DNA from 2 places in the Erysipelothrix sp. HDW6B genome. Region 2 is predicted to be linked to the other one. Evidence: predicted binding sites of a transcription regulator. Region 2 holds the regulator's gene; the other holds the start of a gene.

Region 1 (16,117 bases), 190 kb from region 2:
AAAACAATGTATTATGGTATTGGTGGACATCCTGCATTTGCATTAGATGCTGATGGCGATTATGAGTTCCGATTTGATGCTCAAAAAGATGTGAGCGAACTAACCTTAACCAAAGGACATGTTGATCAAGCAATTCCGATGGAAACACTGAATCCAGTCGCAGTCACATTTGATACATTTAAAAATGATGCAATCATCTATACGAATGTTGATGCGGTTGAGCTTGTTAATAAACGCAATGGTGATACAGTTCGTGCCGATTTCCCAGGCTTCAATTTTGTGGGACTTTGGACTTCCGTTGTTGACGACGCACTCTCACCATTTATCTGCATCGAGCCATGGATCGGTATTACCGATAGAATTGATGCAAGTGGCAAACTTGAGGAAAAATACGCAATCGAAGAATTGGAGGCAAATACGGATAAATCGTATAGCTATTCGTTAAGATTTATATGAGACAAAAATTTATGCAGTTCATGCGCGGTCGATATGGAACGGATAAGTTAAATACACACTTATTGTACTTTTCGTTGGTACTTGCGCTCATAAGTATGATTTTCAACATTAATTGGCTTATCTTTATATGGGTAGGGATTATGGCTTTTGTTTACTATCGAATGTTTTCGAAGCAAACGACCAAACGATTCCAAGAGAATCAGGCGTATCTCTATATATGGCATAAGTGGCGTGCAAAGGTTCGTAAAGTAACACAACGTATCAAAGACTTTCCGAAATACAAATATTTAAAGTGTCCTGAATGTAAAACCGAAATGCGCGTGCCACGAGGTCGGGGAAAAATCGAAGTAAAATGCCCGAAATGTGCAACGAAATTTGATGCAAAATCCTAAACTTACCAAAGTTAGTTAATTATTTCACAATGTAAACGCTTTACACAAAGCGTTTATTTTTTTATATCAAATTATTAATCAAATAGGCTTGCAAACATTCGCCAGGAACCGGAAACAACGATATACTAACAATGTGAAAGAAATAACAAGGAGGACTTTATGACAGACAAAAAGACAGTCATTGACAATGAGGTAAACGAACTCGTTGCAAAAGGACAAAAAGCATTAGAAGAATTCTTAAAGCTCGATCAAGAACAAATCGACTACATCGTTGCGAAAGCAAGTGTTGCAGGTGTTGACCAACACGGTTACCTTGCACAAGTGGCTATTGAGGAAACAGGCCGTGGTGTATTTGAAGATAAAGCAACTAAAAATATGTTTGCATGTGAACACGTTATTAACCATATGCGTCATCTTAAAACCGTAGGTATCATCAGCGATGATGATGTTACAGGTATTACTGAAATTGCCGATCCAGTCGGTGTTATTTGTGGTATTACACCAGTAACAAACCCTACTTCAACTGCAATGTTTAAATCATTAATTTCATTAAAAACCCGTAATCCAATTATCTTTTCATTCCACCCATCTGCACAAAGATGTAGTGTTGAAGCAGCGAAAGTTATTCGTGATGCAGCTGTAGCTGCTGGAGCTCCTAAAGATTGCATCCAATGGATCGAACGTGGATCAAAAGAAAAAACAGACGAACTTATGAACCACGAAGGTGTCGCAACAATCTTAGCAACTGGTGGTAACGCCATGGTTCGTGCAGCATACTCATGTGGTAAACCAGCGTTAGGTGTTGGAGCCGGTAACGTTCCAGCATATATTGAAAAAACAGCGGATATTCCACAAGCTGTTAACGATATTGCACTTTCAAAAGCATTCGATAATGGTATGATCTGTGCATCAGAACAAGCTGTTATTATTGATACGGAAGTTTATGATGAAGCCGTAGAACGATTCAAAAAATACGGTGTTTACTTCATTAACAAGGAAGAAAAGAAAAAAGTTGAAAAATTCATGTTTGGCGTCGCATCAACTGATAAGAACTATGCTGATGCAGTCTTAAATCCAACCGTTGTTGGTAAAGATGCAACATGGATTGCAGAACAAGCAGGTATTAAAGTCCCTTCAAATACAGTTATTATTGCTGCTGAATGTGCTCAAGTTGGACCTAAAGAAGTCTTGACACGTGAAAAATTATCACCAGTTCTTGCAGTTCTAAAATCAAAGAGTACAGAAGAAGGAATCGCATTAGCACGTCAAATGGTTGAATTTAATGGAATGGGTCACTCCGCAGCGATTCATACGAAATCAAAAGAAATCTCAGAACAATTTGGAGAAGCGATTCCAGCAATTCGTATTATCTGGAATGCACCATCAACATTTGGTGGTATCGGAAATGTTTACAACGACTTTATCCCTTCATTAACACTTGGATGTGGATCATATGGTCATAACTCTGTTGGTGATAACGTGGGTGCTGTACACCTCTTAAACATCAAAAAAGTAGGGAGACGAAATAATAATATGCAATGGTTCAAAGTTCCTCAAAAAATCTATTTCGAACGTAACTCAATTCGTTACCTTCAAGAAATGCGTGATGTGCAACGTGTCTTCATCGTAACAGACAAATCCATGGTCGATCTTGGATTTGCTAACCTAATTACAGAACAATTAAACCTCCGTGCAAACCGTGTTGATATTCAACTCTTTGCCGATGTTGAACCAGATCCATCAATCGAAACAGTCCGTAAGGGTGTTGAGATGATGCAAGCATTCCAACCTGATACAATCATTGCTTTAGGTGGTGGATCACCAATGGATGCTGCGAAAGGTATGTGGATCTTCTACGAACACCCAGATACAGACTTCAATGATCTTAAACAAAAATTCATCGATATCCGTAAACGTGCCTTTAAATATCCAGACTTAGGACAAAAAGCACAAATGGTATGTATTCCAACAACATCAGGAACAGGTAGTGAAGTAACACCATTCGCTGTTATCACTGATAAAGTGGCAAACAAAAAATACCCACTTGCAGACTACTCAATGGTTCCAAACGTTGCAATCGTTGACCCAATCTTTACGACAAACCTTCCAGCATCTGTTACTGCAGATACAGGACTTGATGTCTTGACTCATGCTACAGAAGCATTTGTATCAAACTTTGCTAACGACTATACAGATGGCCTCTGCATTCAAGCGGTTAAGATGGTCTTTGAATACCTCGAACGCTGTGTTCATGATGGTAAAAATGACTTAATTGCACGTGAAAAAATGCATAATGCATCAACAATGGCTGGTATGGCGTTTGCTAACGCATTCTTAGGAATGAACCACTCATTGGCTCACAAAATTGGTGGACGTTTCCACGTACCTCATGGACGTATCAACGCAATCTTGATGCCACATGTAATTCGATATAATGGAACACATCCAGAAAAACCATCATTATGGCCAAAATATAATGTTTACCGTGCACACGAACGCTATGCAGAACTTGCACGAATCTTAGGATTAAAAGCAGATACTGTTGAAGAAGGTGTCGAAAGTTATGCTCAAGCATGCCACGACCTCGCAGTTCGTTGTGGTGTCACAATGAATCTTAAAGCACAAGGTGTTGATGAGAAAGAATTCCTCAAATACGAAAAAGAAATTGCTTACCTTGCTTATGAAGATCAATGTTCACCATGTAACCCACGTCTTCCAATGGTTGAAGATATGCGTACAATCTTAAAACAAGCATACTATGGCGAATAGTTGATCAAACATAAAACACGATGATTCTATCATCGTGTTTTTAGTTGGTTTGAATAAATTTTCATTCGTTTTCTGAAAACTGTTGCAACAATCTTTTAACGTGCTATAATCACTGTAATAAATATCAAAAAGGAGGATATTATGAAGAAACTAAACCAAGAAAATGAAGCAGAATTGCGAGCTTTCTTAGCCGTTGAACCTCACTATAATCTCTTCCTCATCGGTGACTTAGATGCTTTTGGATTTGATGATGCGATTCAAACATATTATGGTGATTATAAAGATGGGGAGCTTGTAGGAGTAATATTTCGTTTTCGAGATGATTCAATTCATATCTATGCTACAGAAGTTCAAGACTCACTGATTGCGAAGATTGACACATTATACAAAGGCTTGCCTTTTAAACGCATTATGGTCACGCAGCCAACCATGGACTTACTCGGAAATCATATTTTGCCCTATATCCAAGAACCACGTCCAACAACCATGTCAGTCTATACACCGAATGGCCTTGATGTAGACACACATTTAGTTCAAAAGTTAGATTCGACCTATGCAGCACAAATTGCGCATATCGAAACACTGGCATTTGCGAGTGAAGAAAGTCGCGATGTTGATCGTATTCGCACAGGCATTGAATCAGGAGAGCGCGTTGTCTACGGTTTCATTGAAGATGGCAATGTTGTTACTGTGGCAAGCTATGTTGCCCAAACAGAATTCAGTGCGATGATTGTAGGCGTCGCAACTCTAGATAGTGCACGTAATAAAGGCTATGCAACACAAGTTGTTAAAAAACTAAGTGACGATCTGTACGCAAAAGGGAAACAAGGTGTGCTCTTTTATGATAATCCCAACGCGGCAAGAATTTATGAAAAAATGGGATATGTACCTTTAACACAGTATTATATGAACGATGTGAAACGTTAGTCTTATATCTATTGCCACTTTCATGTATAATAAAAATAGATGATGTCAGGAGGACAATAGATGGCAACACCACATATTAATGCAGAACAAGGACAAATCGCAAAAGTCGTACTTATGCCAGGAGATCCATTACGTGCCAAGTTTATTGCAGAAACATTCTTAAAAGATGTAAAGCAATTTAACGAAGTTCGTAATATGTTTGGATATACAGGAACTTACAATGGGGTAGAAGTATCCGTGATGGGTTCAGGAATGGGACAACCAAGTATTGGTATCTATTCATATGAACTTTATACACAATTTGGCGTTGAAGCAATCATTCGTATTGGTTCAGCAGGTTCATATAAAGAAGGACTTAATGTTTATGATGTAATCATGGCAGACAGTGCATATAGTGAATCTAGTTTTGCGAAGGTCGCTTTCGGTTACGAAGAAGATACGTTGAAACCAAGTGCAAAAGTTAACGAATCATTGCGCGCAAGTGCCGTTAAACTTGGAATTCCAATGCAAGAAGATCGAGTTCACTCAAGTGATGTATTCTACCGTGATTCTGGTGAAACATGGCAAGAACTTCGTGATAACCACGGCGTATCATGTGTTGAAATGGAATCATTCGCATTATTTGCAAATGCACAAAAATTAGGAAAACATGCAGCATGTATCCTAACAATTTCAGATTCATTTGTAACTTCCGAAGTTACTTCAGCTGAAGAACGACAATTGTCATTTACTAAAATGATGGAAATTGCGTTAGATACAGCATCAACCATTACATTCTAAGAGTAGCATAAGCTACTCTTTTTTTTGTTTCGGTGTTGAGTATTGTGTGTGCCTCCTATATTATAGAAATACAAGGAGGTACACCCGATGGACCTATCACCTGCAATAATCGCAAGCATAATTTTAATGATCACAGGTATTTTTCTCGCACTCATCGTGAGTACCTTTACTGCACCTGAACACAGTAGATTCCGCAAAATACAATATGGAGTTTATATTGTAGCTGGATTACTACTTACAAATCTTGGATTGACGATCCTTTTTTGGGATGTATCGAACCGCTTAAAACTTGCTGATATCATGTTTATGATGGTTGGAATGTTTGTGGTAGGCTACAATGTCAGAAGTCTGATGAAATCTTTTAAAAAGTAACCCTTGAATGCCAAATCTTGAAGATAATACTCGTTGTAAACGTAATATAGAATATATGTTTTTTATAATCGTAGAAGTCTTAATATTTTAATAGCAATAGTTTTTAGAACTGGTTTATTTGTTTTCGGATAGACATAAAAAACAAGATGCATCAAAAGAAAAGACGGTGATCGAATCAATGAACCTTATAAAAAAGACTTATAGTTTTAAGAGAACGATTCATGTAGCGCTTTTTACAGTCGCTATCTTTTTTAGTGCCTTTATTTACAACTCTTACACGGGAATGATCCGGAGTCAGAAAATTCTAAATAATTTCAAAGAGACAGCATATTTTTGGGATGCGATGTATGACATCGAGAAACAATCCGATATCGATATGAGTGGCGATTACTCAAATCAGATTGATTTGTTAGTTGCAAAAGAAGGTATTCGTGATATTGAGACAAAGTCATCGATAAATCTTATGAATTATATCGATGATACATGTTTTGCTACGAATGATAGCATTTGTAACGCGTTAATTGTAAGTCGGCTCTTGCGCTATGAAACCCCTGGAGTTGCTTTTGATCAATTGTATGCTTTAGATTTTCAAATTGCACTTGATGAGTTGCGTTACTTAAAAGATCGCCAAAATATTGAAATCATGCAACCCTACTATCCTGAATATAATCCTTTCATCACAACAACCTACAACCACGACGTCGAGCGAATAGAAACAATTATTCATGACTATGGGCGCCCATATGATTATGGGTTATATACTGTTTGGAATTTGTTCATTACGAAAGGAATGCTATTTGTGATAGTAGTAATTCTTTTCCAATCGAGCATGTGGATTATACATGAACTCAAACGAAAAAAATCATCACTACTTATGCTCAACACAGTAAGCACTTCTAAGGTGTATGCGATGCATACCTTCTATGCATTTAAGCAAAGTATGGTAATTTTGGGATCATCGATTGCTGTTTTCTTGATAGGGACAAGCATCGTTGGTCGCTTAGGAAGTTTTGATTATCCTGTCACAAAGTATATGAAAGGAACCTATCCGATTGATAATGTTCCCATATATTTTCAAGAGTATGTCAAAATGTTTAATGTCGATTATACGTTTCAATTCATAACACTGACAGCGTATTTGTTAAGAAGTATTGGGCTCACCGTAATTTTATTCTTGTTTTCATTTGCAGTAATTAATTTGCTGAATTTATGTTTTAAAAATCAGATCAAAAGTATTATGAGTCTGTGCTTGGTCGTGTTCGTGAGTATACAACCACAATTTTTCTCGCTTCTTAATCCGTTTTCATATTTTGATGTTAATAGTATCATTACACAGTCTTATACCATTGTACGAAACTACGATAGCATTCACTATACACTGGGAATTGGATACCTTATTGTCGTTACTTTAGGACTCCATGGTTTATCATATGTGCTGTTTCATAAATTATTTGTTAGGAGGAAACATGGTAATGCACCTACACATTCATGACTTAACTTTCTCGTATCATAAACAAGCAATTTATCATAATGCTAATTTAGAAATTGATCAAGCGGGTATTTACGGACTCATCGCCCCAAATGGTTTTGGTAAGACAACACTTCTAGATATCATTGCTGATAACATTAATACATACGCCGGTTCGATTGATTACGCAACATCACGGTTATCCTATGCCCAGGATATTGATGTTTTGTATGATGACTTAACTGTTTGGGATCATATCGAATTTATACTTGGAGTTCATAAAATTTCAATAAATGATCCATTTTACCAAAAGTATCTGCATCTTCTCGGTATTGAAACGTATAAACACAAAAAGGTCAAAGCATGTTCCTTGGGCATGAAAAAGAAATTATTGCTTTTCTTGGCAATTTTACCCAATCCGGACATTCTCTTACTCGATGAACCGCTCAATGGGTTGGATATTGATAGTGTCATCATTATTCGAGAATTACTAGCATCAATTAATGATGAGCACCGGATGATTGTGATTGTATCTACACATAATCTTCCAGAACTTGAAAAGCTATCGAATTCAGCAATTTTTATACAAAATTCTAAATTATACCTAAAAGAAAATATAGATAATATGGAGGTTACATATCTCGATGAATATCAGAGCAACCTTCCGATTTAGATTCAAAATGATTGTACGCAGTTATGGACGGTATCTTATTATCATTGTTTTTTTGATAAATCTAATGTTTAACTTTCAAGAAGCACATACTGCAAGTCTGAAAAAAAATCGGTACATCGAAATACTTGATACAAACATTGGAACCATACAAAGTCAAAAAAATTATGAGGCAACACAGAACCAAAGACCTTTATTAGAACTTGAATCTGAAATCAGTGATGTTTTGATCAAAGAACGACGTCTTCTAACACAAACAACAGATGAAAATAGCGAACCATTTCTAATTTATGAAACAAAATTAAAATGCTTCACAGTGTATCAGGAGCAGTATGCTTCGGAAGCAACGAAGCTCCAATTTAATCTTGAGACAATGGATGAAGAATTCCAACGCGTTAAATATATAGAAGAAAATCAGCTTGAATTTGTACCTTTGTTCAGTGATGCTACATTTCCGTTAAACTACTATAGGTTCGTACAGAAAATAAGTCAGCCTTTATGGATTTTCATTGGTGTGGGAATTCTAACGATAATGCATGCATCGGATTTATTATTTAATAAACGAACATCCAATTTTACACGACAATATGTAACGTCAATTCATCAATATATAGCATTAGTTGCAGTGAATGTCGCGTTTGTAGTTCTATTTCTATTTCTAAATGCGATTGGCTTCGCACTGAATGGTTATTTTGTTTATGGTATACATAGCTTGATGACGCCAATTATCTTTGGAGTCAATAACTTCCAAACTATTATTGTCGGTTTGATGGTGCAGATTGCGTATATTGTTATGGGTGTCATCGCGATATCGGTCATATTGTATGGGCTAATTTATGGTATTAAATTTATGCTGCAGTTACGTAAGACAAAGCAGTAACATCACCATCAAAACAATTCATCAAAAGTGACAAAAAACACATAATACATTATAATGAATATATCAATACAGAGATGGTGCGTGCATCATATCTTTAAAATGAATGCACCACTTGTCATAGGAGGGAAACATGACAAAAAATGGGAAATTTGTTTTGAAATCGCTTCTCATGAAGGGATTAGCGATTGTTAGTGTTATCAGTGTGGGGCTTTACACTTCACCCTATAGTGTAGTCTTTGCGGAAACAACAAAGAAAGAAAATAGTATCTTTGGAATGTCTTCTGGTCAATTTACGTCAATACTTTTAGTGATCATTGGTTTTGGCCTCCTCATGTATTTACTTGATCGATCAGCGCGTCGAAATGATGAAATCGATCGAAGTGAAGAAGAGATTAGTCGCAGCAAACAGGATGAAATGTAAATTTATGCATGATAAAAGAGCTCTTTGAATTTAATACGTTAAAGCAAAGAGTTTTTTTTTATTACTAGATAATGCGTTAGAAATCCACTTAAGTGGCGTTATTGCCATCTTCATAAAACAGATGTATACGTAAAAAATATTAAAATTTTGTGAATTGTGCAAACTTCTTTTGCATTATAGCGAAGATAGATTATAATTAGAGTATCCTTAAGTAGGGTACGAGACGCGAACACAACCCCCCCGTGTTCGCGTTTTTGTGTGCGCATTTTGATTTTGATTACAAATGTAAACTATTTGAAGTCAAACTCTTGCAATTCCCGAAAAACAATGATAGACTACAAATGTAAACGATATAAAACCAAGGAGGATTTACCATGGAAAAAGAATTTAAAGTAACAGGAATGACATGCGGAGGATGTGTCCGACACGTAACACATGCTGTACAAGATATTGTGGGTGTTGAAACAGTCGATGTTGATCTTACATCAGGAATTGCGAAAGTTAAAGCCGATGCGTCTGTTACCGATGCACAAATCATTGCAGCTATAAATGAAAGTGGTTATTCAGCACAATAATCCACCATCTTGGAGGAAAGACTATGAGTACTAAAACATATGAAATAACAGGGATGACTTGTTCTTCATGCCAGCTACACGTTGAGAAAGCAATTTCGAAGGTTGCGGGTGTTGAGGCGGTCGATGTAAACCTTGTAACCAATAAAGCATCAGTGACCATGAATGATGATGTTTTAGAAGCAACAATTATCAAAGCTGTCGAAGACAGTGGCTATGGAGTTGCTGAAGAAGTATTAACGAAAAGTGTAGACCTAAAAATTACGGATATGACATGTTCATCATGTGTTGCGAACGTGGAAGGTGCGCTGAGTGCGGTTCCAGGAATTGAAAAAGCAACCGTGAATCTACTTATGGAACGTGCTCACATTGAATATGATCCCAATCAAGTGAAGCTTTTCGATATTATTGAAACAATCAAAGGCCAAGGCTATGGTGCGGTTCGCATGGAAGAAGTAATTGAAGATGACGATACGCTCATTAAAGCACAACGTAAAGAACGCCGAGGTGTCATTGTTGGATTAATTTTAGGTGCGATTATGCTCTACATAACAATGGGGCAAATGTTCTCAATAAAATTACCACAACCTGCATTCGTAGATATGATGGAAAATCCATTAAGTTATACCTTATTCCAATGGGCAATCACAATTCCTGTGGTATGGGTTAACCGAGGTTACTTTATTCGTGGATTCAAAACATTAATGAAACGTTCTCCAAATATGGATACCTTGGTAGCTATAGGAACAGGGGCAGCCATTGTCTACAGTTTCTATGGAACCGCACGTATCTTCATGGGTGATGCAAGTTACGCTCATCATCTATACCTAGAAACAGCTGTTGTTATTTTAGCGCTCATTAGTCTTGGTAAATACTTCGAATCAATGAGTAAAGCAAAAACATCATCAGCAATCAAAGCACTTCTAAATTTGAAACCTGCAACAGCGATTCTCTTGCGAGATGGCGTTGAGGTCGAGATTGACAGTGACGAAATTAGTATTGGTGATCACTTAGTCGTGAAACCAGGATCATCGATTCCAATGGATGGAATTGTTATTGAAGGACACAGTAGTGTCGATGAAGCGATGCTAACTGGTGAAAGTATGCCAGTTGATAAAACCGTTGGTGATAACGTTGTAATGGGTACAATGAATATAAATGGACGAATGATCGTTGAGGCAACTGTAAGTAATGAAGATACTGCACTTGCCAAAATTGTCCAACTTGTTGAAAATGCTCAAAACGAAAAAGCACCAATATCGAAAATGGTCGATAAGGTATCGGGTATTTTTGTACCAATCGTTATTGCAATTGCGATCATTTCGGGAGTGTTCTGGTACTTCTATTCCGGTGACGTTGAATTAAGTATGACCGTGTTTGTTACAGTACTTGTCATTGCTTGTCCATGTGCCTTAGGATTAGCAACACCAACTGCAATTATGGTTGGAACGGGTGTCGGTGCACAAAATGGTATCTTCATCAAATCTGCTGAATCATTAGAAGAAGCGTCTCATATTCATACAGTTGTCTTTGATAAGACGGGAACATTAACATACGGTGAACCCGTCGTAACAGATATCGTGTCTCATGACCTTGATGATGTAACCTTGATGACGATTGTAGGATCAATTGAACGCATGTCAGAACATCCTTTAGCGCAAGCCTTAGTCAAAGGTGCTGAAGATCTCAATGTTGTCTATGATGATATTGAAGGATTTGAAGCATTGGTGGGACGTGGTGTGCAAGGATTTTATCAAGGAAAACCACTCTATATCGGAAATGAAAAACTAATGCGTGAGCAGGATAGTGATATGTCTGCATATCAAAATGATGTGAATACATTTGCGAAGTCTGGAAAGACGGCCATGATTGTCTCGTTAGATCATCGTGTTGTCGGTGTCGTTGCCGTTGCGGACACGATTAAAGATGAAGCAATTGAAACAGTTGCAGCGTTGCAAAAAATGGGGCTTGATGTTGTTATGATGACAGGTGACCATAAGGATACGGCGAAAGCAATTGCTGATCAGATTGGTATTTCTCATGTTTTAGCAGAAGTTTTACCCGACGAAAAAGCATCCAATATTAAACGCCTGCAAGAAGGTGGCGAAAAAGTAATGATGGTTGGGGATGGAATCAATGATGCCATCGCGCTTGTTCAAAGTGATGTAGGAATTGCTGTTGGAACGGGAACAGATGTTGCGATTGAATCTGCTAAAGTTGTCTTGATGCGTGATAACATCAAGGACGTTGCAAATGCGATTGCTTTAAGTAAAGCGACAATGCGTAATATTAAACAAAACTTGTTCTGGGCATTTGCTTATAACGTTGTAGGAATTCCATTTGCGATGGGACTCTTCAAACTCCTCTTCAACGGACCATTATTAGATCCAATGATTGCGGGGGCAGCAATGGCATTCTCATCAGTGTCCGTTGTTACAAACGCATTGCGTCTTCGTAAATTTAAAGTGAAGCATTAAGCACATTTCAAAATGCTTTCATTGAAAATTGTGTCGCAAAAACGTACAATGGCACTAAGAGGTGTTTTCATGAAACATATAATTTTTGTAAAAGGATTAACAACTGAAGAAGATCGTGAGAAAGTACAATACGAACTTGAAAATACACGTATTGAGTTTACGATTAGTACAGCAACAAGTAGTGTTACGGTAAGTGGCTCAAACGATGTTATTCACAGTGCCAAACAAGCAATAATTCAAGCAGGCTATGTAATTCAATAGCCTGCTTTTTTTCTGTGATATAATAGATGTAAGAGGTGATTTCATGGAACCATTTGATTTGGCTATCATTGATAAAGCTGCAGAACGTCTCTTTGAAATCGAGACATTGCTTCAAAAACCGGCATACCGCTTAAATGCAATTACCTATACGGTTTCGTCACAGCATGTGAAAGCCAAAAATATTATTAAGATTCTAAAAGTAGAAGTGGAAACATTAATGCCACTGTTGGAAGCCGTCGAGAATGAATTTGAACGGTGTCATTATGCGAATGCGTTGACCTACCAATACGATGCAAGTTATCGCATTCTTCAACGTTTTGATGCAACAACAATCAATCATACTAAGCGGCAAATTTATAAAGCAGTTTATGGGATTGAAGCAGTGTTTGCCCGTCTCTATCGAATCTTGACAATGATTGAACAAGATATTGTCGTCAACCATACCGCTTAGCGGTATTTTTTGTGATGGAATTGAAACTTTTCGCAATCAGTCAAAATATAGGTGACAAATTATAAGACTATTGTGAAAACGAGAACAAGAGATGTTGATATCATTGTTTATCCAGTGTTTATTTGCTATAATAGTCAACGTATATAAGGAGGCAATTATGACAAAAAGAACTGTCACAGATTTGGATGTTGCTGGCAAACGTGTCATTGTACGTGTAGACTTTAACGTTCCGTTAAAAGATGGCGTCATTACAGACGACAACCGTATCAATGGTGCATTACCAACAATCAAATACTTGGTAGAAAATAACGCAAAAGTTATTCTTATGTCACACTTGGGGAAAGTAAACCATAAGGACGCTGAAAAAACAGAAGCTGACAAAGCTAAAAACAACATGGCTCCAGTAGCGACACGCTTACAAGAGTTAATGCCTGAAACAAACGTTACTTTTGTTCCTGTAACACGTGGAATCGAATTAGAAGACGCTGTTGCAGCAATGAACGATGGTGACATTGTATTAATGCAAAACACACGCTATGAAGCAGGTGAAAGCAAAAATGATGATAATCTTGCAACGTATTGGGCAGGATTGGGTGATCTCTTTGTAACAGATGCATTTGGATCTGTACACCGTGCTCACGCATCAACTGTAGGTATTGCAAATCACTTACCTTCAGCACTTGGATTCCTTGTGGAAAAAGAAGTCAAATTCTTAACAGAAGCAATCTACTCACCAAAACGCCCATTTGTAGCGATTTTAGGTGGAGCAAAAGTTAGCGATAAGATCAATGTTATTGAAAACTTGCTTGATGTTGCAGATAAAGTTATCGTTGGTGGTGGAATGGCTTATACATTCTACAAAGCAATGGGACGTGAAATCGGAACATCACTTGTTGAAATGGATCGTATCGACATTGCGAAAGCTGTTATGGAAAAAGCTGGAGATAAATTAATTCTCCCAGTTGACACAGTGGTTGCCGCTGAATTTGCACCCGATGCAACACCAGTTGTTGTATCAGCAGATGCTATTCCAGCAGATATGATGGGGCTCGATATCGGACCGAAATCAATCGAACTATTCAAAAATGAATTACAAGGCGCTAAAACAGTAGTATGGAATGGACCAATGGGAGTCTTCGAATTTGAAGCATTCGCAAATGGAACATTAGAAGTATGTAAAGCAATTACAGAACTTCCAGAAGTCTTAAGTGTTATCGGTGGTGGTGATTCAGCTGCTGCAGCTATTCAATTAGGATTTAAAGACCAAATTACTCACATCTCAACAGGTGGTGGTGCAAGCTTGGAATTTATGGAAGGAAAAGAATTGCCAGGAATCGCTGCAATTCAGGATAAATAAAAAATGAGAAAACCAATTATCTTCGGAAACTGGAAAATGAACAAAACAAATGCACAAGCACAATCATTCTTTGACGGTGTTGATGCATTCGCAACAGACAAAGCTGACTTTGGTGTTGCAGTACCTTTCACAGCATTACATACATCTGTAAATGCTGCGAAAAATATTCACGTTGCAGCTGAAAACGTACACTGGGCACCAAATGGCGCTTACACAGGTGAAGTTTCAGTTGAAATGTTGAAAGAAATCGGAGTCAAATGGGTAGTTTTAGGACACTCAGAACGCCGTCAATACTTCAACGAAACAGATGAAGAAGTCAATAAAAAAGCTGCTGTTGCTATTGAAGCAGGAATGACACCAATCATCTGTGTCGGAGAAACATTGTTCGAATTTGAAGCTGGTAAAACAGAGTCAGTAGTTCGTAAACAAGTTGCGGGTACATTAGCTGGATTAGCTCCAGAAGCTGTATCAAACTTAGTAATCGCTTATGAACCAGTTTGGGCTATTGGAACAGGTAAGAGTGCAACAATTGAAATTGCACAAGATACATGTGCATTAGTTCGTGATGAAGTTCGTAACATCTTCGGTGATGATGTTGCAAGCAAAGTACGTGTACAATACGGTGGATCTGTAAAACCAGATAACATTGCAGAATACATGTCACAAGAAGACATTGATGGTGCTTTAATTGGAGGCGCTTCATTAGAAGTTGACTCATTCAAAGCAATCATTGATGCAATTAAATAATTAGATAATCAATATAGAGGAGGACATATTAATATGCCATTTATTATCGATATCCACGCACGTGAAGTTTTAGACTCACGTGGTAACCCAACAATTGAAGTTGAAGTAGCAACAGATTCAGGTGCTTTCGGACGCGCTATGGTACCATCAGGTGCATCAACAGGTGAACGTGAAGCATTAGAACTTCGTGACGGAGACAAATCACGTTACGACGGAAAAGGTGTTTTAAAAGCAGTTGAAAACGTAAACGAAATTATTGCTGACGCATTAATCGGATTTGACGTAACAGACCAAAACTTACTTGACTTAACAATGATCGAATTAGACGGTACAAAAGATAAGTCAAAACTTGGAGCAAACGCTATCTTAGGTGTATCCATGGCTGCTGCACATGCTGCTGCTGATTTCTACGGAATGCCACTTTACAAATACTTAGGTGGATTCAATGGAAAAGAACTTCCAGTTCCAATGATGAACGTTATCAATGGTGGATCACACGCTGACTCATCAGTTGATTTCCAAGAATTCATGATTATGCCAATTAGCGCAAAAAATATCAAAGAAGCAATCCAAATGGGAGCAGAAACATTCCACGCTCTTAAATCAGTTCTTAAAGCTAAAGGACATGTTACAGCTGTTGGGGACGAAGGTGGATTCGCACCAAACTTAGCATCAAACGAAGAACCATTAGAAGTTATCGTTGAAGCTATCAAAAAAGCTGGATACGTACCAGGAACAGACATCGTCTTAGCAATGGACGTAGCTGCTTCAGAATTCTACGACACAGAAAAAGGTGTTTACGTATTAAGCAAATCAGGTGGAGAAGTATTAACATCTGACCAAATGATCGATATGTACGAAGGATTTATCGAAAAATACCCAATCGTTTCAATCGAAGATGGACTTGGAGAACGTGACTGGGATGGATGGAAACGTCTAACAGACCGTATCGGAGACCGTGTACAAATCGTTGGTGACGACTTATTCGTAACAAACCCAGCTATCCTTGCAGAAGGAATCGAAAAAGGAATTGGAAACTCAATTCTTATCAAAGTTAACCAAATCGGTACTTTAACAGAAACATTTGACGCTATGGAAATGGCTAAACGTGCAGGAT
Region 2 (16,117 bases):
TGTTAAGTTCACATAATATTTTGCATCCGCTAAATAACCAGCATGGAGACGGCCATTCACATCATTAGTATCGCGAGGTTTATCTTTCTCACGAACAATTTTCACTTTGTAGCCGGCACTGGTCAGATGTGCTTCAATAGCTTCCGCCATACGGTACATTTCTTTTGACTCAACAAAATCCTTAAACTCACTACCATGTAGAATCATGCCCATATCGTCATAAAGACCACTTGGGTCAAGTACTACGTCATAAGTATTCGCATCTATTTGCGTATTTTTCACATCTAAAAATGCATAGTGTTGATCCATAATTGTTTCTTCATTTGTATTAAATAAATTTTTGTTTGCGATTAAGCGTACTTCTCGTGCTTCTCCACTACGAGATGTAGCATGAAAGACTTCATCCATTTTTTCATCTGCAATAAGACGTGAACGTTCAAACCCAACACTGACTTCGATAATGTAGAATCCGGGATCCAGTGCGTTCATTGGAATCTTCGCATCCAACTCCGCACCCATAAGGAACACTTGTTCTGTACCCGTGCAAAGGTTAGTTAGGAAGACTGTACGTCCATTGAATGGGTCTGCAGTAGTCACTTGATAATCTGCTCCATATAAGCCCAAAGATTGCCCGTAGACGCCATAATCGGAGAACTCAATCACATTATCGGTTAAATTCTTTTTAATCACACTCCGTGACTCTTCTGGTGTCATACGGCAGAATGCGAATTGTTCTTGATTCTCTACAGGTGTAGGGCGCAATGCATTAATCCCATAAACAATCAGTAATGCCAATACAAACAGAAAAGGAACTACAAGTTTGTAGTTCACTTTTTTAGTCTTCGGAACATAGTTTGATCTATAGTCCATAGAAACCTCACGCTTAATATTCTAAATTTCTTGGTGTACGTGGGAATGGCACAACATCACGAATGTTTTGCATACCGGTAATGTACATTAGGAAACGGTCAAATCCGATTCCAAATCCTGCATGTTTAACGCCACCATAACGGCGTAAATCTAAGTACCACTGTAAGTGTTCTTTTGGAATGTTTAACTCGTCCATGCGCTCTTCAAGAAGATCCAAACGTTCTTCACGTTGTGATCCACCAACTAACTCCCCAACATAAGGGACCAGTAAGTCACATGCTGCTACCGTTTTTCCATCATCATTCAATCGCATGTAGAATGATTTAATGTCTTTCGGATAGTCTGTTAAGAATACAGGACCCTTAACAACTTCTTCACTCAAGTAGCGTTCATGTTCTGACTGAAGGTCACTTCCCCATTCAACTTTATACTCGAAACGGTCATTTACTTTTTCAAGGATTTCGATTGCTTCCGTATATGGCATACGTTTAAATTCACTATTTACGATTCCATTGAGACGCTCAAGAATCGTTGTATCAATACGTTCATTGAAGAATTTCATCTCCTCTGGAGCATTTTCTAAAACATACTCAATCGTATATTTTACAAGATCTTCAATTAGGTTCATGTTATCTTCTAGATCCGCAAACGCAATCTCTGGTTCAATCATCCAGAATTCACTCGCATGACGTGCAGTATTTGATTTTTCTGCTCTAAATGTTGGTCCAAATGTATAGATGTCGCGGAATGCAAGCGCAAATGCTTCACCATGCAATTGTCCTGAAACTGTTAGACTCGCTTTTTTACCAAAGAAGTCTTCTTCATATTTATCATCGTGACGGGTTGTAACTACAAAAGCTTCTCCCGCACCCTCAGCGTCATTTCCAGTAATAATTGGCGAATGAACATACACGAATCCCTGGTTTTGGAAGAATTCATGAATTGCCATGGATAATACTGAACGTACTCTAAAGACAGCCATAAAGGTATTAGTACGAGTGCGTAAGTGCGCAATTTCTCGTAAATATTCATAGCTATGACGTTTCTTTTGCATTGGGTAGTCTGACGATGCAGCCCCTTCTAAAATTACTTCAGTTACGTCAATTTCAAAAGGCTGACGACCATCTGGTGTACGCTTAAACTTTCCTGTAACTGTAATCGCAGTTCCAGTTCCGTATTTACCGATTTCATCATAGTTGGAAATCTCAGCAGCATAAACACATTGGGCATTTTTAAAGTAAGTTCCATCATTCAATTCGATAAAACCAACATTTTTACCTTTACGATTGGTACGAATCCATCCTTGAAGTTGCACATACTCAATGGCATCTATCTCGATGTCTGATCCATAAGACATTAAGTCATATATTTCTCTAATTGTTAAATACGATATCATTCTACACCTCTTATTATCGAATATTATTTGTTTGGAAGATTAGCTCCTGAATTGTCGAAACAACATCAACAGTTTTTACGACAACATCTTTAGGAACTTGAATATGCTCACTTGAAAAGTCAACAATCCCGACGATTCCTAAATCTACAAGACGATCAATAGTCTCTTGAACATTTTTAGATACAGTTACTATTGCAATGCGGCATCCTTTTGGAATCCGCTCTTCGAGTTCACTCATATGGTAAATCGGAATATCCGATACTTCACCTAATTTGTTTGGGTCAATATCAAATGCACATGAAATTTCACCGACAACATGATTCCATCGGTTATAGTTCAAGATTGCACGCCCAAGATTCCCCGCTCCAACAAGAATTAATTCCTCATCAAAGCTAACCCCTAATAGGTTATCAAAGGTGTCAATAAGCGTCTTCACGTCATAGCCATATCCTTGTTTTCCAAGAGATCCAATAAAGGAAAAGTCACGTCGAATGGTTGTTGATTCGATATCAACAAACAACGACAACTCTCGAGATAAAATACGTTCTACACCCATATTATAGAGTTTTCGAAGCGCTTTAAGATATATTGGATAACGCTGCATTGTTGCTTTTGGTACATTATTTGAATTGATTTGATTAATCATGTTATCACCACCGTGTAAATCATATCACAAAGTCAGTAGTGATAGAATGTGAAAATATTAATAAGATTGGAGTTGTTTGTTAGATTGTGCTGTTAATTCACAAGTTGCACGCGCACCTTTTTCAAATGCTGTAAATGCAGCAAGTCCTATCATTGCTGCTTGATCCATACATGCCCACAAAGGTGGTTGAAGAATGTTAAGTTCCGGATAAGTATCTTTTAATTCATTCATTTGTTTTCGAACCTCAGAGTTCGCAGCAACACCGCCTGCTAATGCAAGTGTTTTCACATCATACGATGCGAGTGCTAATTTTACTCGTGACACTAGTTCATTTACCGCAGCATGTTGAAATGCATATGCAACATCTTCCACAATAACAGGACGTTCATTGCGTTCTTCCCGTAAGGTCAACTGGCGAACTGCAGATTTAAGACCACTAAAAGAAAAGTCTAATGGATTTTCTGTTTTTACTTTGGGCAAGATATAGTTTGCCTTACCCTGTTGAGCCATCTTATCGATAACAGGACCACCCGGATATGAAAGTCCAAGAAGACGCGCTACTTTATCATAGGCTTCGCCAACTGCATCATCCTGAGTTTTTCCAATAATTTCAAAATGATAATCACTTTCCATATAAATTAATTCAGTATGACCACCAGAAACAACGAGTGATAATAACGGAAAATCCAAAGTACCAGAAAGTTTATTTGCATAAATATGTCCGGCAATGTGATGAACAGGAATGAGCGGTTTATCCAATGCCCATGCGAGCGATTTTGCAGCGGTAACGCCTACATGCAATGACCCTACTAGACCAGGACCTTCAGTAACGGCAATAGCATCGATATCGTCAAATGTTACATCAGCTTTTTCCAGTGACTCTTTTATTACAAAGTTTATTTTTTCAACATGTAGACGGGATGCAACTTCTGGAAACACACCACCAAATTGTTTATGTATATCTATTTGTGTTGAGACAACGTTGCTTAATACGTCTTGACCATTTTCAACGACAGCTGCTGAAGTTTCATCACAACTTGATTCAATTGCTAATATTTTCATTTTAAATCCTTCCTTAAGATATGTGCAGCCGTACCATCATCATAATAATTGTGACGAACAGCGATATCTTCAAAACCTAAATGTGAGTACAGTGCACGCGCACTGACATTATTTGAAGCCACTTCAAGAAACATTGAACCTCGATACTGCATTTCTTGTTCAACGTGGTTTAGCAGTAAAGTACCAATACCTTGACGTTGTTGCTGCGGTAAAACTGCAACTTGCAATATCTCCGCCTCCGTATCAAGATTAAGTACAATTACGAAACCATTGATTAGTGCTTTCTCTTCAGAAATAAAAAACCAATAATTGTCATTATTTATTGCATCATGATAGGTCTGGAGCGACCAGTGATTGTTAAGTGCCTTTTCATCAATACCAACGATTTGAATTAAATCTCGCTGTGTTGCTCTGCGTATCATTTGAGATAATCAGGAACAAGTGTATCAATTGATGCTACAGGTTTCCACAATTGCTTAATGGAAACAATGTTCTCCAAAATTGAACCGTAACGTTTTTCTTTGTCATTTTCAATTAAGTCTATGTCTCCATACAACTCCGCATTTATTTGAGTTACTTCGTCAATCATATAGACACGTTGATCACGAACAACACCATTATCCACATAGGCACCAAATGTTCGCTTGGATCGGGCATCAATAAATGCAAACCCAGACTTATTACCGACTAGACTTGCAAGTGTATTCACGGTATAGACGTTTAAATTTGGATTCGCAATTGCAAAGGTCTTCACAAAAGTCATTCCTATTCTGAGACCAGTATAGCTACCTGGTCCAACAGTTAAAACTACATTATTAATCTCAAGTGGATTAATACCATGTGCTTTTAATGCTGCATCTACAATTGGAAGTAATTGCTCAGAGTGAGACTTATTAACTTGTTCTTGGTAATTGTAAACTAACACCTCGTCAATAACCAATCCTACAGCTAACAAAGTATGTGATGTATCAATAATTAATGTATTCATGAAAGTTCCTCAATTCTAATCAAACGCTCATTTTCCGTAACATAGTCAATTGTCACAATATAATCTGGTGCAAAATCAAGGTCTTCTAAAAAATTGCTCCATTCCAATACCACTACATTCCCCTCATCAATAAGATCGAATAGACCCAAAGAGTCAGAGTCGATACCTTCCAATCGATAGGCATCAATATGTTTTAAATTTAGACGTCCTTCGTATTCTTTGAGAAGCGTGAAAGTCGGACTCGTTACTGCTTCAGTAATATCAAGTCCTAATGCAATTCCTTTTGTGAATGCAGTTTTCCCTACTCCTAAATCACCAGCAAGAGCAATCAACGCTCCTTTTGTAAATGCTTCTGTTAATGTTTTTCCGCACTGAATTGTTTCATCGACGGAATTTGTTTTATATTCTTTTATATTTTTCATAATATCACCATGTTAAATATTATACCATAATCACAAGTTCAGTAGTGCATTCAAACCCATAAAAAAAGACATCCAAATGGATGTCGAATTACCTGGCAATGAGCTATCTTCACTAACGCTGGGCTAGATATTGTCGCCGCTAAAGTGCTTAACTTCTGTGTTCGAGATGGGAACAGGTGTGACCACTTTGCTAGAATCACCAGATCATGAGAGTAATCTCTCAAAACTGAATAACAGAAGACTTTGTATCTTTTCAAATAGTCGTTATTGTGATTAAAACCTCGACCTATTAGTATCAGTCAGCTACACATATCACTATGCTTCCACCTCTGACCTATCAACCTGATCGTCTCTCAGGGGTCTTACTACTTACGTATGGGAAATCTCATCTTGGAGTTGGCTTCGTGCTTAGATGCTTTCAGCGCTTATCCAGTCCATACTTAGCTACCCAGCCATGCCCTTGGCAGGACAACTGGTACACCAGCGGTATGTCCATCCCGGTCCTCTCGTACTAGGGACAGCGCTCCTCAAATTTCCTACGCCCACAACAGATAGGGACCGAACTGTCTCACGACGTTCTGAACCCAGCTCGCGTACCGCTTTAATGGGCGGACAGCCCAACCCTTGGAACCGAATTCAGCTCCAGGATGCGATGAGCCGACATCGAGGTGCCAAACCTCGCCGTCGATGTGAACTCTTGGGCGAGATCAGCCTGTTATCCCCAGGGTAGCTTTTATCCGTTAAGCGACGGCCCTTCCACGTGGTACCGCCGGATCACTAAGCCCGACTTTCGTCCCTGCTCGACTTGTAGGTCTCGCAGTCAAGCACCCTTCTGCCTTTACGCTCGTCGATTGATTTCCAACCAATCTGAGGGTACCTTTGGGCGCCTCCGTTACTCTTTAGGAGGCGACCGCCCCAGTCAAACTGCCCACCTGACACTCTCCCGGACCCGGATTACGGGTCGCGGTTAGATCTTCAAACTTACAAGAGTGGTATCCCAATGGCGACTCCACATAAACTAGCGTTCATGCTTCATAGTCTCCCACCTATCCTGTACATGTAAATTCAAAGATCAATATCAAGCTACAGTAAAGCTCCATGGGGTCTTTCCGTCTAGTTGCGGGTAACCGGCATCTTTACCGGTACTAAGATTTCACCGAGTCTGCTGCCGAGACAGCGCCCAAATCGTTACGCCTTTCGTGCGGGTCGGAACTTACCCGACAAGGAATTTCGCTACCTTAGGACCGTTATAGTTACGGCCGCCGTTCACTGGGGCTTCAGTTCAATGCTTCGACTCATGGTCTAACACATCCCCTTAACCTTCCAGCACCGGGCAGGCGTCACCCCCTATACTTCGTCTTGCGACTTTGCAGAGAGCTGTGTTTTAGTTAAACAGTCGCTTGGGCCTCTTCACTGCGGCTCTTCTCTAAAAAGAGCACCCCTTCTCCCGAAGTTACGGGGTCATTTTGCCGAGTTCCTTGGCAACAGTTCTCTCGCTCACCTCAGGATTCTCTCCTTGCCTACCTGTGTCGGTTTTGGTACGGGCCAAACCATAATTAACGCTAGAAACTTTTCTTGAGAGCTGGCATCGGTTACTTCGCTACTTCCTCACGGGTTCACTCCTCATAACGCCTTTGCTTTATATGGCGGATTTGCCTACCATACGGCTCCTTCGCTTAAACCGGCTCTTCCATTCGCCGGCTTAACCTAGCCTTCTCTGTCATTCCTTCACTTATGGCTCGGGTACAGGAATATCAACCTGTTGTCCATCGACTACGCTTTTCAGCCTCATCTTAGGTCCCGACTTACCCAGGGCGGACGAGCCTTCCCCTGGAAACCTTAGGCAATCGGTGTGTCAGATTCTCACTGACATTTCGCTACTCACACCGGCATTCTCACTTCTATACGCTCCAACGCTCCTCACGGTACATCTTCAACGCTGTATAGAACGCTCCCCTACCACTTGTATTACTACAAATTCGCAGTTTCGGTATCATACTTAGCCCCGGTAAATTTTCGGCGCAGGGTCACTCGACTAGTGAGCTGTTACGCACTCTTTCAAGGGTGGCTGCTTCTAAGCCAACCTCCTAGTTGTCTGTGCATCCCCACATCCTTTTCCACTTAGCATGAATTTTGGGACCTTAACTGGCGATCTGGGCTGTTTCCCTTTTGACTACGGACCTTATCACCCATAGTCTGACTGCCATCTACTTCTCCACTGGCATTCGGAGTTTGATTATATTCAGTACCCCGAGATGGGGCCATCATACATTCAGTGCTCTACCTCCAGTGGCCTTACGATGACGCTAGCCCTAAAGCTATTTCGGGGAGAACCAGCTATATCAGAGTTCGATTGGTATTTCACCCCTAGCCACAACTCATCCGCCAGCTTTTCAACGATGGTCGGTTCGGTCCTCCATTTGGTTTCACCCAAACTTCAACCTGGTCATGGCTAGATCACTCTGTTTCGGGTCTACCACAATGTACTTCGCGCCCTATTAAGACTCGCTTTCGCTTCGGCTCCGTCTTTTCCAACTTAACCTTGCACATTATGAGTAACTCGCCGGTTCATTCTACAAAAGGCACGCCATCACCCTTTAACGGGCTCTGACTTCTTGTAAGCATACGGTTTCAGGATCTATTTCACTCCGCTTCCGCGGTTCTTTTCACCTTTCCCTCACGGTACTGGTTCACTATCGGTCACTAAGGAGTATTTAGCCTTACCGGGTGGTCCCGGTTGATTCCGACAAGGTTTCACGTGCCTCGCCGTACTCAGGATTCCACTAGGGTAATCGCAGCTTTCGTCTACAGGGTTTGCACCTTCTACGACTGGCCTTTCAATGCCATTCGACTAGCTTTAATTAATCCCACATTGTGGTCCTACTACCCCATCTCGAAGATGGTTTGGGCTCTTCCCGTTTCGCTCGCCACTACTCAGGGAATCACTGTTGTTTTCTTTTCCTCTTGCTACTAAGATGTTTCAATTCGCAAGGTTGCCTCACTATAGACTATGTATTCATCTATATGTAATACTGCATTACCAGTACTGGGTTCCCCCATTCGGATACCTCCGGATCGTTGAGTACGTACCTCTCCCCGGAGCATTTCGCTGTTAGTCGCGTCCTTCATCGGCTCTTAGTGCCTAGGCATCCACCGTACGCCCTTACATATTTAATCACATGTAATTTCGCGCCTGATTGTTTAAAATCAGTTTTTGTGTTTATCGCTTCGATAAACGTGTGTTCGCTTTGCTTTTAATTGCTTTTAGTTACTGTTTGTTTAACTTGATGTAAATCTAGTTTATACAACTATTCGAAAAGATATTCTGTTGATAACTTTATGTCTATCTATCTCTTCTGTTATTCAGTTTTCAAAGATCATTCTTTTGAAAAGCTTAATAGCCTCTCAAAACTAAACAGGAAACTCTTGTGTCAACTTCTGCTTCTTACTAAGTTATTACTCCTTAGAAAGGAGGTGATCCATCCCCACCTTCCGGTAGGGATACCTTGTTACGACTTAACCCCAATCATCGGTCCTACCTTCGACGGCTTCCTCCCTTTCGGGTTAGACCACCGGCTTCGGGTATTACCAACTCTCATGGTTTGACGGGCGGTGTGTACAAGGCCCGAGAACGTATTCACCGCGACATGCTGATTCGCGATTACTAGCGATTCCGACTTCATGGAGTCGAGTTGCAGACTCCAATCCGAACTGAGACGTACTTTCTGAGATTCGCTTCACATCACTGCTTCGCTGCCCTCTGTATACGCCATTGTAGTACGTGTGTAGCCCAGATCATAAGGGGCATGATGATTTGACGTCATCCCCACCTTCCTCCGGTTTATCACCGGCAGTCTCTCCAGAGTCCCCAACTTAATGCTGGTAACTGAAGACAAGGGTTGCGCTCGTTGCGGGACTTAACCCAACATCTCACGACACGAGCTGACGACAACCATGCACCACCTGTATCCGCCATAACTATTACATATCTCTATGCTTTTGCGCGGTATGTCAAGACCTGGTAAGGTTCTTCGCGTTGCTTCGAATTAAACCACATACTCCACCGCTTGTGCGGGCCCCCGTCAATTCCTTTGAGTTTTACGCTTGCGCGCATACTCCCCAGGCGGGATACTTATTGCGTTAACTACAGCACTGAATTTCTCCAACACTTAGTATCCATCGTTTACGGCGTGGACTACTAGGGTATCTAATCCTATTTGCTCCCCACGCTTTCGAGCCTCAGCGTCAGTTACAGGCCAGTTAGCCGCCTTCGCCACTGGTGTTCCTCCATATATCTACGCATTTTACCGCTACACATGGAATTCCACTAACCTCTCCTGTACTCAAGTCTACCAGTTTCTATGGCATCACGGGGTTGAGCCCCGAACTTTCACCATAAACTTAATAAACCGCCTGCGCTCCCTTTACGCCCAATAATTCCGGATAACGCTTGCCACCTACGTATTACCGCGGCTGCTGGCACGTAGTTAGCCGTGGCTTTCTGGTAAGGTACCGTCATATAGCTAGCATTCCCTCTAACTATCGTTCTTCCCTTACAACAGAGCTTTACAACCCGAAGGCCTTCTTCACTCACGCGGCGTTGCTCGGTCAGGGTTTCCCCCATTGCCGAAAATTCCCTACTGCTGCCTCCCGTAGGAGTCTGGGCCGTGTCTCAGTCCCAGTGTGGCCGGTCACCCTCTCAGGTCGGCTACGCATCATCGTCTTGGTGAGCCGTTACCTCACCAACTAACTAATGCGCCATAAGCCCATCTCATTGTGATGTATCCCATCTTTAATTAAATCAAGATGTCTTGACTTAACCTATCCGGTATTAGCTGACGTTTCCATCAGTTATCCCAGGCATTGAGGCAGGTTGCTTATGTATTACTCACCCGTTCGCCACTAAGATTGTAAGAAGCAAGCTTCTTACGCTCTTCGTTCGACTTGCATGTATTAGGCACGCCGCCAGCGTTCATCCTGAGCCAGGATCAAACTCTCCATTTGATTCTTTCTCATTTTTATACTCTGACGAGTTTTGTTTATTTCTTGTATTTCTTTTGAAATTGACGTTTCCTGTTTAGTTTTCAAAGACCATTTCGCACCCAAGTTCCCTTGAACGCTTGTACATAATACCACTGGCATAAGGACCTGTCAACCGAATCAACACATATTTCGCACATTTTTTGTAATTTTATTTCAGCATTTTTTTCTATCCTTATTATATGTAATTATTCATTTGTGTATGAATTATTAAGGCCTACAATTTTGATTCCATAAATAAAAAAAGACGATCATGGATGACCGTCACATTTTTCTTCAAATTGTTTCCTCGAATGCATTCTCATGTTCCACAAATAATTTGATAAGCGTTTCGCGTGTTAATTTTTCTTTTGCCTCACCTTTAACATCAAAGATAATTTTCCCACCATGAAACATCAATAACCTGTCGCCATAATCAAGTGCATGTTGAAGATTATGCGTCACCATAATCGATGTTATTTTACGTGAAGCAATCATCTTATCCGTGAGCATCATAATCGCTTCTGAACTCTTAGGATCTAGTGCCGCTGTATGTTCATCTAACAACAATACTTCCGGATTGTTCATCAATGCCATAAGTAATGAAAGTGCTTGACGTTGGCCACCCGATAATTGCCCAACTTGGACATGAAGTTTATCTTCCAAACCCATATCTAATGTCTTTAATTGCGCGACAAATTCTGCTTCTTTATCACGTCGAATTGCCTTTTTTAGATTGAACAAGTTTCCCTTATCGACTGCCAAAGATAGGTTTTCGAGCACTGTCAAAGATGGTGCCGTCCCTGACATTGGATCTTGGTATACACGTGAAATCTTTTTAAATCGTTTGAAATCACTAACTTTTAACAGGTCTTCTTCATTGAATGAAATTTCTCCTGAATCAGGTGTCACTTGGCCCGTTACAAGATTTAACAATGTCGATTTCCCACTACCGTTTGAACCAATAATTGTGACAAATTCGCCATCTTCAATTTCAACACTTAGGTCTTCGTAAAGCGTTGTTTCTGCGATGCTATTTACATTAAATTTTTTCTTAATATTGTTGAGTTTAAGCATTTACTTCGCTTCCTTTCCCTAAGTATTTTGATAGTTTGCTTTGGTTGAGTAGAATTGCACCAACAAAAATTACTACAGTTGCTAGTTTTAGATGTTGAGGATCCATATTGAATCGTAGTGCAATTGCGATGATGAATCGGTATACAATAGCTCCTAAGATAACTTTAGTGGTTTGTTTGAACTTCAATTTTCCAAAAAGTGTGGTTCCTAGTATGACGGAGGAAAGTCCAAGTACAACCATTCCTGTTCCGAGTGAAACATCAAAGTAACGACCTACTGAAGCTGCGACACCACCACTTAAGGCTACAATACTGTTCGCAAGTGCAAGGCCAAGTATTTTTACCGTGCCCACATTATGTCCAAGTGATGTAACAAGTCCTTCGTTATCACCTGTGACTTTTAATAAGTATCCTACACGTGTCGTAAGCAACGCATCTATCATTAATTTGATAAGGACTACGAGAATAATCATGACGATTATCTGAAAGTTATCAACTATGAATGATGGTGCCCCCATATTTTCTAACCAGGTGGTTGAAAAAATATTGTCGTATTTGAATAATGGAAGGTTTGATTTTCCACCTGCCACCATCATATTAATTGAGTACAGTCCTGTCATCACCAATATTCCACTTAAAAGTGCTGAAATTCCAAATTTTACATGGAAAACGCCCGTTACAATACCAGCCAAGAACCCACCGGCCATTGATGCCAAGAGTGCAACCCATGGGTTTACACCATTAATAATTAAGATTGCGCTGATGGCAACACCCAATGGGTAGGTACCATCAACACTTAAATCTGGTATATCTAAAATTTTATAGGACAGCATGACTCCCATCGACATGATGCCATAAAGTAACCCCTGTATTAAAACATCTATTACAAATCCTAACATTATCGAACTATCGCTCTTTCTAAGACACTCGTTGGAATCGTAAGTCCCAACTGATCTGCCATTTTTTCACTTACAAACAACTCTGTACTTGAAGCAGTTTGTACTGGAATCTCTTTAATTGGTTTGTTATCAACTAAGATTTCCTTAATCATATGACCTGCTTGAATTCCTAGTTTTTTGTAGCTTACTGAGTCGCTTGCAAAGATTCCTTGATCAAACTGTCCTGATTCAGCCATGAAGACTGGTTTGTTTTCTTTTAGTGCTTGTTGGACAACAAGTCCTGTTGCTGTTGCAATCATATTGTCGTTAACAATGAAGAGTGCATCACTGTCAAGTGCAACTTGAGTTGCTGCTTGAGCTATTTCATTCGGACTGCTAACGCCTTTTTCTACAACTTCAAGGTCGAGCGGTTTCGCAATTTCTTTGATTTCTTTAATTTGGTTTTGACCATTTACCTCACTGGTGTTGAAGAGAATTCCGATATTTTTCATTGACGGTAACATTTCTTGCATCAATGCAACTTGTTGTGCGAGTGGCGGTAAATCACTAACACCTGTGATGGAACCTTCGGGTGCGGTTGGATTTTCTACCAATCCTGCAGCTTTAGCGTCAGAAACAGCGCTAAATACAACTGGAATATCTGTGCCTTCGACGGCATTCATCGCAACTTGTGCTGATGGTGTTGCAATCGCAAAGATCAAATCTACCTTGTCATTTACAAATTGACTTGCAATCATGGATGCATTGCTAGCATCTTCATTTGCATTTTTAACTTCGACTGTAATCGTATCGGCAACGCCAGCTTCGATTAAGCCTTCTTTCATTCCTTCTAATGATTCATTGAGTGCTGGGTGTTCACCCCACTGGATAACTCCCACCTTGAATTCCGATGTCGGCTTTGAAGCACATCCGGTTAATACTAGTAATACAATAATTCCTGCTGTTATAATTTTTTTCATTTTCTTTTCTCCTAACGTTATAACAAAAAAGCCACGCTACGTGGCTTAGTGTTTCAAAAGTTAGGGTTTAATAACCGTTATTGATTCAATGAGCCTCGTAGATATTTTAGTAACACAAAATAGTTAATATCCTAAAGGCTATTAACTGGTTATCTAAAATAATAATAGTTGCTCATTTGTTGGGCACGTGTAACGTTATTGATATTTTGAGTTTTCATATTGTTGTTCCCAACCTTTCTTCTGTTCACACATTAACAGATTTTATTTCGGTTGACAACCCTCTTACTCAATTATATGAAAATTTATTCATCAGAATGTAAATTCTGAAAACTCTTCAGGAATCTTTATACCCAATTCTGTAGCGACTTTTTGGTTTATTTTAGTAACCTTATGTTCTGGTGTTTCAATCTTTAATTTTTTTTCGTTAAGAGCGCGAAGTGCGAGTTTTGCCGTCTGTCTTCCGATTTCAACATAATTAATCGAAACACTTGCAAGAATTCCTTCTTCTAACTGACCATCTTCGGAAGCATAGACAGGAATTGATTTTTTATTGGCATGATCGACGATCAAAGATGTACCAGAAACATTCAGATCATCTGTTATCACAAACATGGCATCAACTTCTTGCGTAAGCATTGGTAATGCAACACCGAGTTCTTGAACGTCATTAACACCTTTATTCACAATTTCTAATTGTGTACTGGCTGCCGCAGCTTTAATTTGTTCCACCTGATATATTCCATTCACATCTCCAATACGGTTAACGATGCCAACTTTTTTTACATCGGGTGTTAGTTTTTCGATAAGTTGCAATTGTTGAAGATAAGGTGCTGTATCGGTAACACCTGTTACAAAGTCCATTGCGTCGGTAATACCGATAGCCTCTGGATTACTGACAGCACTGAAAATGATTGGTATATTATCATGTTCAAACACATTAATTGCCGTTTGTGCTGATTGGGTTGTTATTCCAATGACTGCATCTACTTCCTCTTGCTGTATACTTTGGGCATTCATCATCAAGACTGAAGTATCTGCGTTGGCATTTTTGTATACAACATTAACACCTTGCTCTTCAAATATTTCTTCAATACCTTGATACGTATCATTTAGTGAAGCAAAGTCTCCAAATTGCAATACAGCAATTGTTGGCCTGTCCTTCTGTTCCGAATTGCTGCTGCACCCTGATAAGAGCGTCAAAACCACTAAAACTATCATGAATCTTTTCATAAATTTCCTCCTTATACACAAAAAAAGACTACGCGTAAACCACGTAGTCTTTAGATCTTACTAAGAATCGGTGTGCCCAAGCGAAAAGGGCTACTGCTTAGCCCTAATATTCAATTCGCTTGTTGCTCCATCGTTTCATGTACATAAGACACCTCTTTTGTTAATGTAACTTTATCACATCGTATTTCAGAAAACAAGTGTTACCTTTCAGAAATGTTTGCGAGCACAGTTTCGGATAGTTCAATTCCGAGTTGGATCGCCACATCTTGATTGACGTATAAGACCGTTTCTTTTGATTGATATACTGGGAGCGTTGTGATATCTGTGCCATTTTCTAAAATATCATAAATCATAAGACCTGCTTGTTTCCCTAATGTCATATAGCTTAACGAGGCTGTTGCAAGAATCCCCTGGTCAAACTGTCCATCTTCACTCGCAAATACAGGTTTGTTGGATCGATTTGCAACATCAATCAGTGTTGCGGTTGCTGCTACAACCATATTGTCAGTGATGTTAAAGAATACATCGACATCGGCCGCTAATTGGGTTGCCGCTGTAGAGACATCCATCGTATTTGAAATCCCTTTAGCAACAATTTCTAGACCCAATTTAGGTGCAGTCTGTTTCAATAAATCGACTTGAACTTGGGAGTTGATCTCACCAATGTTATAAAGGACACCTACTTTTTTGGCATTGGGTGTAATTTCATTAATGATTCCCAATTGTTTTTCAAGTGGACTCATATCGCTAACGCCGCTCACATTTCCTCCTGGAACTTCCAGTGTTTGTACTAAAGCTCCTGCTACAGGATCTGTTACAGCATTGAAGATGACTTTAATATCTGTTCCTGATGTCGCGTTCATTGCCGCTTGTGCTGCATTTGTTCCAATAGCATAGATTAGATCAACTTTATCAGATACAAATTTATTTACAATTAAATCGGCATTGAGTAAATCACCTTGCGCATTTTGATAATCAATCGATACTGTTTCACTTCCAAGTTGTGTTTCAAGTTCTTGCTTCATTCCTTCATATGCAGCATCCAGTGAAGGATGATCTGCCAATTGAATAACTCCAATTTTGTATTTTGCAGTGTTTTGACTACATGCTGTTGTAAACAAGAGCATCACCATAGTTAATAGAATCACAGTGTATTTTTTCATACGTCCTCCTTCTCAAACAAAAAGCCATATCATTCGACATGGCTTTGAAATACACGTTGTGAGTTAGCCAAGTCGATTTCCATTAGAAAATGGTTAATCTCGTTGGCGAAATTAACCGATTATCTAAAGAAAAAGAAAAAGCTAATGTTTGTTATATTGTGATTGTTGACCATAAGATCCCAACCTTTCTAGTGAAAGATTAACATTATTTTACATTTGTTTCAATACTATTTTCATAAATCAGTGATAATTGTTTCATTCTAGTGGTATAATTACACAGTAAAAGGAGACTCTTAATTATGTATACTTGGTCATTAGACGCATTATATTCAGATTTTAATGAATCTTTCGATAACGACGTAAACCGTCTTAAATCCCAGATTCAAG

Evidence for each region. Region 2 encodes Rex, which represses fermentation and respiration genes when NADH is low (regulators of the CRP and FNR family bind a similar motif). Its sites were predicted from a motif close to GTGAANNNNTTCAC; they were not measured.
Region 1: a site for Rex is predicted at 12,917-12,930, ahead of pgk (phosphoglycerate kinase). Genes of this name have one in related genera too.

The regions. Positions count from the first base shown of each region.
Region 1 is NZ_CP049860.1:1,779,851-1,795,967, reverse strand. Features, by position in the region: gene G7061_RS08800 (aldose 1-epimerase family protein) at 1-456, shown strand, start outside; gene G7061_RS08795 (MJ0042-type zinc finger domain-containing protein) at 453-848, shown strand; gene adhE (bifunctional acetaldehyde-CoA/alcohol dehydrogenase) at 1,008-3,617, shown strand; gene G7061_RS08785 (GNAT family N-acetyltransferase) at 3,759-4,544, shown strand; gene deoD (purine-nucleoside phosphorylase) at 4,605-5,324, shown strand; gene G7061_RS08775 (hypothetical protein) at 5,412-5,696, shown strand; gene G7061_RS08770 (hypothetical protein) at 5,875-7,188, shown strand; gene G7061_RS08765 (ATP-binding cassette domain-containing protein) at 7,163-7,837, shown strand; gene G7061_RS08760 (hypothetical protein) at 7,809-8,714, shown strand; gene G7061_RS08755 (hypothetical protein) at 8,845-9,135, shown strand; gene G7061_RS08750 (heavy-metal-associated domain-containing protein) at 9,510-9,710, shown strand; gene G7061_RS08745 (heavy metal translocating P-type ATPase) at 9,734-12,184, shown strand; gene G7061_RS08740 (copper chaperone) at 12,254-12,445, shown strand; gene G7061_RS08735 (hypothetical protein) at 12,489-12,896, shown strand; gene pgk (phosphoglycerate kinase) at 13,054-14,253, shown strand; gene tpiA (triose-phosphate isomerase) at 14,257-15,000, shown strand; gene eno (phosphopyruvate hydratase) at 15,034-16,117, shown strand, end outside.
Region 2 is NZ_CP049860.1:1,587,630-1,603,746, forward strand. Features, by position in the region: gene G7061_RS07810 (N-acetylmuramoyl-L-alanine amidase) at 1-870, opposite strand, end outside; gene asnS (asparagine--tRNA ligase) at 884-2,266, opposite strand; gene G7061_RS07820 (redox-sensing transcriptional repressor Rex) at 2,280-2,912, opposite strand; gene tsaD (tRNA (adenosine(37)-N6)-threonylcarbamoyltransferase complex transferase subunit TsaD) at 2,970-3,974, opposite strand; gene rimI (ribosomal protein S18-alanine N-acetyltransferase) at 3,971-4,396, opposite strand; gene tsaB (tRNA (adenosine(37)-N6)-threonylcarbamoyltransferase complex dimerization subunit type 1 TsaB) at 4,393-4,962, opposite strand; gene tsaE (tRNA (adenosine(37)-N6)-threonylcarbamoyltransferase complex ATPase subunit type 1 TsaE) at 4,959-5,384, opposite strand; rRNA gene rrf (5S ribosomal RNA) at 5,475-5,588, opposite strand; rRNA gene G7061_RS07850 (23S ribosomal RNA) at 5,654-8,561, opposite strand; rRNA gene G7061_RS07855 (16S ribosomal RNA) at 8,852-10,388, opposite strand; gene G7061_RS07860 (ABC transporter ATP-binding protein) at 10,701-11,480, opposite strand; gene G7061_RS07865 (ABC transporter permease) at 11,473-12,378, opposite strand; gene G7061_RS07870 (ABC transporter substrate-binding protein) at 12,378-13,337, opposite strand; gene G7061_RS07875 (ABC transporter substrate-binding protein) at 13,647-14,567, opposite strand; gene G7061_RS07880 (ABC transporter substrate-binding protein) at 14,768-15,730, opposite strand; gene G7061_RS07885 (M3 family oligoendopeptidase) at 16,030-16,117, shown strand, end outside.